DNA from 4 places in the Lysinibacillus sp. AR18-8 genome. Region 1 is predicted to be linked to each of the others. Evidence: riboswitches for the same ligand, from Rfam matches in the RefSeq annotation. Region 1 holds a riboswitch; each other region holds the start of a gene.
The links. A riboswitch is a leader RNA that binds a small molecule or an ion and turns the genes downstream of it on or off. The one in region 1 is predicted to bind thiamine pyrophosphate.
Positions count from the first base shown of each region.

Region 2: another riboswitch for thiamine pyrophosphate. It lies ahead of thiM (hydroxyethylthiazole kinase); the one in region 1 lies ahead of thiW (energy coupling factor transporter S component ThiW).
Region 3: another riboswitch for thiamine pyrophosphate. It lies ahead of thiT (energy-coupled thiamine transporter ThiT); the one in region 1 lies ahead of thiW (energy coupling factor transporter S component ThiW).
Region 4: another riboswitch for thiamine pyrophosphate. It lies ahead of BFM98_RS04860 (ABC transporter substrate-binding protein); the one in region 1 lies ahead of thiW (energy coupling factor transporter S component ThiW).

Region 1 is NZ_MDGU01000010.1:152,967-155,169, forward strand. Features, by position in the region: gene BFM98_RS09780 (MFS transporter) at 1-620, shown strand, start outside; TPP riboswitch at 687-794, shown strand; gene thiW (energy coupling factor transporter S component ThiW) at 889-1,389, shown strand; gene BFM98_RS09790 (VWA domain-containing protein) at 1,618-2,203, opposite strand, start outside.
Region 2 is NZ_MDGU01000014.1:109,579-111,781, reverse strand. Features, by position in the region: gene thiD (bifunctional hydroxymethylpyrimidine kinase/phosphomethylpyrimidine kinase) at 1-447, opposite strand, end outside; gene thiM (hydroxyethylthiazole kinase) at 435-1,202, opposite strand; TPP riboswitch at 1,286-1,383, opposite strand; gene mbcS (acyl-CoA synthetase MbcS) at 1,574-2,203, shown strand, end outside.
Region 3 is NZ_MDGU01000030.1:80,797-82,999, reverse strand. Features, by position in the region: gene map (type I methionyl aminopeptidase) at 1-465, opposite strand, end outside; gene thiT (energy-coupled thiamine transporter ThiT) at 628-1,188, opposite strand; TPP riboswitch at 1,323-1,430, opposite strand; gene BFM98_RS19760 (magnetosome magnetite crystal formation protein family) at 1,556-1,879, shown strand; gene BFM98_RS24475 (hypothetical protein) at 1,935-2,057, shown strand; gene BFM98_RS19755 (AAA family ATPase) at 2,098-2,203, opposite strand, start outside.
Region 4 is NZ_MDGU01000006.1:32,849-35,051, forward strand. Features, by position in the region: gene parC (DNA topoisomerase IV subunit A) at 1-767, shown strand, start outside; TPP riboswitch at 876-986, shown strand; gene BFM98_RS04860 (ABC transporter substrate-binding protein) at 1,140-2,135, shown strand; gene BFM98_RS04865 (thiamine-binding protein) at 2,137-2,203, shown strand, end outside.

The DNA of each region.
Region 1 (2,203 bases):
AGAAACAAAAGCAAGACAATCTGGCGAAGCAAATGGCTCGTTCCATACATATGCCTTATTTTGTTATGCTCATAATTATGCTGGTGTTCTCGTTTGGAATTGCAAATTTCCAAACGACATTGTCATTATTTGTGACAGAAAAGTTTAATTACACACCTGTAGATATAGCGATTATATTAGTTGTTGGTGGTGCTTTTGGAGTAGTAGTACAAATGTTTATTATTACACCACTGTTCAATCGTTATGGTGAAATGAAAGTAGTACTAGTAAATTTATTTATTGCATCCGTTGCTATTTTCTTAATATTATTTGTTTCTGGCTTTGCCCTTATTTTAGTTGTAGCAACAATTTTCTCTACAGCAACGACATTAATTCGTCCAGCTGTTAATACACTCATCTCAAAGCTTGCAGAGAAAGAGCAGGGATTTGCTGCGGGCTTGAATAATGCCTATATGAGCCTCGGAAATATGATTGGACCCGCTTTGGCAGGTTTATTATTTGACTGGAATATGAATAGCCCATATATTTTCGGTTCTATCATATTATTAGCCTGTTTCTTCCTAGCGCTCATCTGGACAGTGAAAAAAGCACCTCATTTAATGCATCCCGATACAAAATAGTCTGAAAAATCATTGACTATTTTTAGCAGTATGTTACATTATTGTTGATTCACAAAATTGAATGATTTTAACCACTAGGGGAGTCTTTAAAAGGCTGAGACGTATATGGTAATATACGGACCCTTTGAACCTGATCTAGTTCACACTAGCGGAGGGAAGTGGCGCTACTTGCTGTTGTCACTATACACACACAAGGCCGCTTCCTATTGTTTAAAGGGGGTGGCCTTTTTATTTTTCCTCACGAACTTTACCAAAAGGAGTGAACTTTATGTCAATTCGTAAATTAACAGTCATGGCTTTATTAGTAGCCGTTGCTGTTGCAGGCTCTACTTTCGTATCCATCCCAACAGGAATCGCACGTGCTTACCCAGTTCAGCATGCTATTAATGTGATAGGAGCCATTATACTTGGACCCGTACCAACAGTTATAGTTGCCTTTGTCACTGCCATCATTCGTATCCTTACTGGAACAGGCTCTCTACTAGCTATCCCTGGTAGTATCATCGGTGCGTTCTGTGCTGCCCTTGCCTATAAATATAGCAATAAAATGTGGTTAGCTGGTATCGGAGAAGTTATCGGAACGGGCATTCTGGCTTCACTTATTGCCGTCCCTTATGCAAAATTATTCATGGGAACATCTGTAGCAGTATTCTTCTTCCTACCAGCCTTTTTAACATCAAGTACGATCGGTGCTATTTTAGGTGTAATGGTTGCGAGTAGCTTGCGTAAAACAGAGCTAGTAAAGAGGTTTAATTCTTCTTTTTATTGAGAGAAATTGAATTATGAGCATTCATTGAGCTGGGGTAGTCCAATTTGGATCGCTTTTCTTCTTTTTATGAGCGGCTGTGGCTCTACTTAGAGCGCTTTTCTTCTCTTTATGAGCAAAGAGCCTACTTTTTAGATAATTCTTACCCTCTTTACAAAGGGGATAACTCTCTATTTCAAGGAATATAAAAAGCAGTGCAAAACTATTCGAGTTTGCACTGCTTCCTCTATTTTAAGATCGTTTTTTCATGCCTTTTAACAACTGTGCTACATTTGTGTCTTCTGGTATAGTTTTTTCCTCAACAAGCGGCTCTTTTTTCTTCGCATTCGTTAGGAAATTCCAACCAAAACGTCTTATGGTAATATCAATAAAGAAAAGAAGCATACTCGCTAAGAGTAGCCATGTGGCAATATTTTGCCGATCTGCTCCTTTTGTCGTAAAGTCACGGAAGACATCTTGTGGTTCCTTTAAAACAGTGCCTCCTGTTCGTTGAGTTAACTCTTCTATCAGTTGGTTATTTACAGGGAGTAGTTCGTATTCAGCACTATAAGGAACACTTAGCCCTGCCTGATAAATGGCCTGCTTTTCATCTGCTATACGGAAGAAAATTAATCCAGGTTCAGCTTGTACTACAGCTCGAACTTGAGATGCGGAAATGGTTTCAAGTTGTGTTTCTAGCTCCTCCCCTGCTTCATTTACCGCTACAATATCTAAAAATGCGGCTTCATTTGTAGGGTCTGTAATCATAAAGGAACCATCTGCTTCCAATCTTACATCATAGGCTACATCATTGTAGCTTGGTAGCATTTGAGAAATA
Region 2 (2,203 bases), on a different contig from region 1:
ATGAATAGATCTCCCAGTAAGTGTCTCTGCCTCGGGTATATTGGGCGTAACAACCGTAGCAAGTGGTAATAAAGTTGAGCGTAAGGCATCGATAGCTTCTTGCTGTAATAGGCTTTCCCCACCTTTTGCAATCATCACCGGATCAACAATCAGCGGAATGTTTAGCTCCCTGATCTTGTGTGCAATTGCTTTGATAATTTCTGAGGAATAAAGCATTCCTGTTTTAATCGCAGCGATTGGAAAATCTTCTACTAAGGCCTCTAATTGTTTTTTTATAAAGGAAACGTCAATAGGGCAAACACCTGTTACACCCAAAGTATTTTGAGCAGTTAGAGCAGTAATAACAGAAGTACCGAACACTTCTAATTCCTGAAATGTTTTTAAATCAGCCTGTATACCCGCGCCACCACCACTATCTGAGCCAGCGATTGTTGTTACAATATGCATGAAGCTGCACCATCCTTTGATAAGCGATGTATAGCATTGAGTAAGGCTATTTGAAAATCACCAATGTCTGCAGTAAATGCGGATGCCAGTACACCTGCTTTTTTATAGTAAGTAAGTGTTTCTGTTAATTGTTGGTAAGGATTATGGCTTACACTATAGGCTGCGCCACAAATTGCGCTAAGTAAACAACCTGTACCCGTTACTTCCGTCATTTGTGGATGACCACCAGCGATCCATTGGCTATGCTTGCCATCAGTTATAAAATCGCGTTCTCCTGTGACAATAACAATGCATTGATAGCGTTGAGCCAATGATGTGGCTTCTAATTCCATAGCGATAGTGCCATGACCACTATCAACACCTTTTTGTTGCCAATTTACACCAACTATTGCTGCTAGCTCGCCGAGATTACAGCGAATCACGGCAAAGTGTATGTTTTCCAGTAAGTATTTTACGGTTTCCTTACGATAAGTTGTGGCTCCAACTCCGACAGGATCTAAAATAACAGGAATACCAAGTTTATTGGCTTTTTCACCTGCTAATAACATGGCACTTTTTGTGCGATCATTAAGTGTTCCAATATTAATTAATAATGCTTGAGCAATGGCCACCATCTCCTCTACCTCTTGGTAGTCATCGGCCATTACTGGTGAAGCACCTATCGCTAATAAACCATTTGCTTGAAAATTTGCCACTACATAATTGGTTATACAATGGATAAGTGGTTGCTGTTGACGAATTGTTTGAAAAATCATTGTAGTCCTCCTTTAGGGATGGACGTAAGCATGCAAAAAAGGCTCTTTTTGTGTAAAAATGCACGAAAAGAGCCTTTCATCTGAAAACGATGTTTATTGCTCCCTACGTCAGTATTAACTAACAGGTTCAAAGGGTCAGGTTTTACCTTCTCAACTCTTACGAGTCCCCCTGCAATCTTGCTTTTAGTTGACCAAAATGTACCATACTTTTCATTTGTATTCAATAGCAAGTTTTCCTATAGATAAAATGTGACCGATGCCATATAGGAGGGTATGATAGTTGTCATGACTTTACCGAAATTAAGCACAAACCATTGAAAATGCTGAAAAAAGAGTTTTATAATGTGTCATAACAAAAGGGGGCAATTGCCATGAAAAGACAAGATTTAGTTGCACCAGAATGGTATAACATAGTAGAAGAAATTGAAAAATATGCTCAGGATGCAGCCAAAAATGCTTTAATCATTTATGAAGAAAACCAAGACATCCAATGTATTACATATGCACATTTATTGGAAAAAGCGAATCAAGCAGCACATGTATTCACCAAGCAAGGTTTAAAGAAAGGTGATGTCATTTTAGTAATGGTACCACGTTCGGTTGAAGCATATATTGTGTATATTGCTGCATTGAAAGCGGGTTTAACTATTATTCCAAGTTCTGAGATGTTAAGAACAAAGGATATTGAGTATCGAATTCATCATGCAAATGCTAAAGCAGTTATTGCATTTGAACCCTATATTGAACAGTTCGATAAAGTGGGAAATTTACAAGACATACTGCAATTTGTCATAGGGAATGCACATGAACCTTGGCAGAACATACTTGAAAAAATGAATAATCAACCTACAACCTACATAAATCCTATCCCAACAAAAAGCACAGACAATGCATTTTTAGCCTATACAAGCGGAACAACAGGAAATCCAAAAGCAGCAGTGCATACGCATAGTTGGGGCTATGCTCATTTACGAACAACAGCACCACATTGGTTGGGTGTA
Region 3 (2,203 bases), on a different contig from region 1:
AGCATTTGCCTCGCGTTCAACAGCTTTACCAATTTGATTTAATTTAGATCCAGCCTTTACCTTTGTCATTGCTCGATCAAAGGCACTTTTAGCAACACGGCAAAGCTTTTCTTTGTCCTCATAGCCATCACCCACAACAAATGAAATACCTGTGTCAGCAAAATAGCCATTTAAAGAGCCTGAAACATCAATATTTACGATATCTCCCTCTTGAATAACACGCTTTCCTGGAATACCATGTGCTACTTCTTCATTGACGCTAATACATGTATACCCTGGAAAATCATATTCTCCCTTTGGTCCTGAAATAGCGCCAGCCTCTGCAAACATGCGACCAGCAATTTCATCAAGCTCAAGTGTTGTAACACCTGGTTTTGTGGCAGCTTTCATTGCTTCGCGAATTTCAGCACAAATGCGTCCTATTTTTTTAAAAGCTTCAATCTCTTCTTGCGTTTTTACAATCATGTATAACGTCCCTTTCATCTAATATCTATTCTTTAATATAACATAACTTTTTATGCGTATAACGATAAACGCTTTAAATATTGTATGCTTTCCTACTTTGCAAAGTGCTAAAAGAGTTATTCACGACAAAAAAGTCCCTCCACTCACGTGAAGGGACTAGCATTAAGCTTTTCTTTGCATTAATTGGGGAGCGGCTGTGAATAAAAGAACACCAACGACAGCCGTTAAAATGGTTGCTGGTAGCATATATGTACCATTGTAGATGATGGAATAGATCCATGCATTCTGGTCACCCGCATATTCGGCAAAAAATACAGCACCAGCAATTGTATGTGCTGTGTATCGTAAGAAGCCCGCGATAACGGTACCTATGATTATATAAAGTGCCATTTTTGTTTTGTTCATATGTTTAGCAGCGTCTAACACTGGTCCACGTACAACCGCCGCTAATCCTACAACAGTAAAAGCAACACCATAATCTAGTAATCCTTGTAGCCAGTGCACGATATAAGAACCAAACATTGTTTGCATAACACCCACAAGTAGTCCCGTAGTAAGACCAGCTACTAAGCCCCAGCGAAATGCTATTAACATAATCGGTACCATAACAAGACTAACTGAGCCGCCTTGTGCCCATACTTTAAAGGAAACCTGATCCAGTACGAGACCTATCGCTGCAAAAATCGCAATCTCCACTAGCATTAATAGTCTTTTTTTGTCCATACATATTCTCTCCTTTGTTCCGATGTAGGATACAAGAGCAGGAATAGAAAAGCGCTGATATGTCTCTTTCTGACACCTTTTTTCCTTTACGGACGAAAAAACGATGTCAGGACAGAGCCTCACATCGTACAAGTGTCGGTTTCTATCCACATCCCTACGCAAGCGTTAACTTACAGGTTCGAAGAGTCAAGGCATTACGTGCCCAGTCTCAGCTGACATCATCAGCTCCCCTTGTGGTCGTTACATCTGAATTTATTTGAACACTCTCATTGTACGCAAAGGATTGAAGGATTACAACCTTCCATACATCATTTTTTTGAAACTTTGCTGTTTTTCATGCGTAAATATTTAAAAAGGAGGTACAACTATGGAGAATCAAAAAATTTTAGCTGCCTTTAGTTATCTTAGTATTTTCTTCGCCCCTTTTATCGTTCCATTAATTGTATATTTCGTGACAAAAGACAGTGATGTAAAAAGCCATTCGATTCGTGCACTTGTCTCTCATTTAATACCCTTTGTTTTTGGCATTCTATTCTTTATTGTCTTTGTTTTTTCCACATTTAGTTTAGATCCAACCTCCAGTAATAATACAGTGATGATTATTTGGTTTGCTTCATTCACCATCTATGCTCTCGTCTCACTAGGTATTGTGATTTGGAATATAATTCAGGCTGTTCGTGTTATCCGTTAATGTTTTATTTTTAAGTGAAACAGGTAGTAGTAATTGTAAAAGGAGCTGTTTTGGGATGAAAGTATCAAACGTTGTAAAAACTGCCGTTAAGTTAGCACCTATTGTTATTCCTATCGTAAAAAAAGTAATGGCTGCAAAAAAGGGCACAACGCCTACAACCACAACTCGAAAAAAATAAAACGGAGGCGTATTCCTTTTAGAGGAAATACGCCTTCGTTTTATTTCACTTCAAAATGGGTTTGACTATGGCCATTTAATGTTTTTTCCACATGTAAAACTGCTGGCATCGCAGATTTCAATTCAGGCACATGCGAAATAACGCCA
Region 4 (2,203 bases), on a different contig from region 1:
GCAATTATATTTATCAGCCTGTTCATGAGCTACCTGATATACGCTGGAAGGATCTCGGCCAGCATATTTCAAGTATTGTACCAACAGGGGAAGATGAATCGATTATTGCGGTTTATGGTTTCGAAACCTTTGAACAGCCAAATACGTATGTTTTCACAGCCACAAAAGATGGCCAAATTAAGCGCTCACCACTCGCAGACTATGCGGTAACGCGTTATTCAAAGCCAATTAAAACGATGAATGTCAAGGCTGGTGATGCGATGATCTATGCATCATTTGTGACTGATGACGTGGAGCTGATGCTCACAACGGATACAGCCTATGCGATTCGTTTCCCAATGGAGGAACTACCTGTGACAGGTGTGAAAACAGGTGGTGTGAAAGGGATCACACTAAAAGATGGAGAAGCCTTAGTTGGAGTCAATGTATTACAGCCTGATGTTACCCAATATGTAGTGATTGTGACACAGCGTGGGGCCGTGAAAAAAATGAATGTCGCTGAAGTTGAAGTAGCAAGTCGTGCAAAACGTGGACTAAAAGTATTAACAGAGTTAAAAGCAAACCCTCACCGAATTGTGGCAGTTGTTCAAGCAACAGACGAGGAGCAGGTTGTGATTGAAACTGAAAAAGGTGTTCAAGAGATGATTGACGTACAAGCATTGTCTCGTGCGGATCGCCATTCCAATGGTTCATTTAAAGTGGATATTGCAACAGATGGAGCAATTTCTCATGTTGTAACAGCCAAAAAAGAACAGAAACCAAGCTAAATGCATGCCCAGTCTCTAAGGAGTACTGGGCTTTAAGCTCTATTCCAAAATAGCACCTTGTCATTTAAGTGAAACTATGGGTATAATAATCATCGAAAAGTTCATAGCGAAAGAATGTAGGGGGGCTAGTAATTGCTAGCTGAGATTGTGTCCGATAGACGCTGACCCTTTGAACCTGATTTGGCTCGTACCAGCGTAGGGAACATCTATTCAAAAAGCAAAGTTTTGAAGATTGATTGCAATACGTCTGGGAGGAATCCTAGGCGTTTTTTTATGTTTTCAAGCAACAGCTTGCCAACATTGTATACGCTTTCTTCTGGTGACAACATTCATTCATGAACACTTTCATATTACAAACTGGGAGGCTTTCGCATGAAAAAATGGTTTTTTATTTTATTGGCAGCACTATTGACATTAGTAGGCTGTAGTGACAAGGATGACAAGCAGGCTGCAGACAAGCTGAAAAAGGTGTCTGTGGTACTGGATTGGACGCCGAATACAAATCATACAGGACTATATGTTGCCAAAAAACTCGGTTATTTTGAGGAACAGGGTTTAGATGTTGATATTATTATGCCTGGTGAGGCGGGCGCAGATCAGCTTGTTGCTTCTGGAAAGGCGGATTTTGGCGTGAGCTATCAGGAAGGCATAACACAGGCACGAGTACAGGATGTGCCGCTGGTCTCCATCGCAGCAATTATACAGCATAATACATCTGGCTTTGCTTCTATTGCTTCAAAGAGCATTACATCGCCAAAGGATTTTGAAGGTAAAACCTATGGTGGTTGGGGCGCGCCATTAGAGCAAGCCGTTTTACAATCACTCATGCAAAAAGAAAAGGCAGATATTAATAAGCTAGATATCGTCAATGCAGGGGATTTAGATTTCTTCACAATGATGGAAAAAGATATAGATTTTGCTTGGATTTATTATGCATGGACTGGGATTGAGGCTGAGCTGCGTGGGGAAAAGATTAATATGCTATATCTTACAGATTATAGTGATCAATTGGATTATTATACGCCAGTTTTAGCTACAAATGAAAAAATGATACAGGACAACCCGGATGTAGTCAAAGCCTTTGTGGCAGCTGCATCGAAGGGCTATGAATACGCAATTGAAAACCCAAGTGAAGCGGCTGATATTTTAATCGAAGCGGCCCCTGATTTAGATAAAGCGTTAGTGCATAAAAGTCAGGAATGGCTGGCTGATAAATATCAGGATGATGCCAAGCAATGGGGAGAGCAAAAGCTTTCTGTGTGGGAAAATTACGCGAAATGGATGTCTAGCAATCAAGTATTAGAGGGCGAATTTGATGCGAAAAAAGCCTTTACTAATGATTTCTTACCTAAAAAGGAGGCCAAATAAGATGGCAAATTCATTAATCAGTGTACAAATCATTCCGAAGACAGAGAAATATGAAGATGTTATACCAT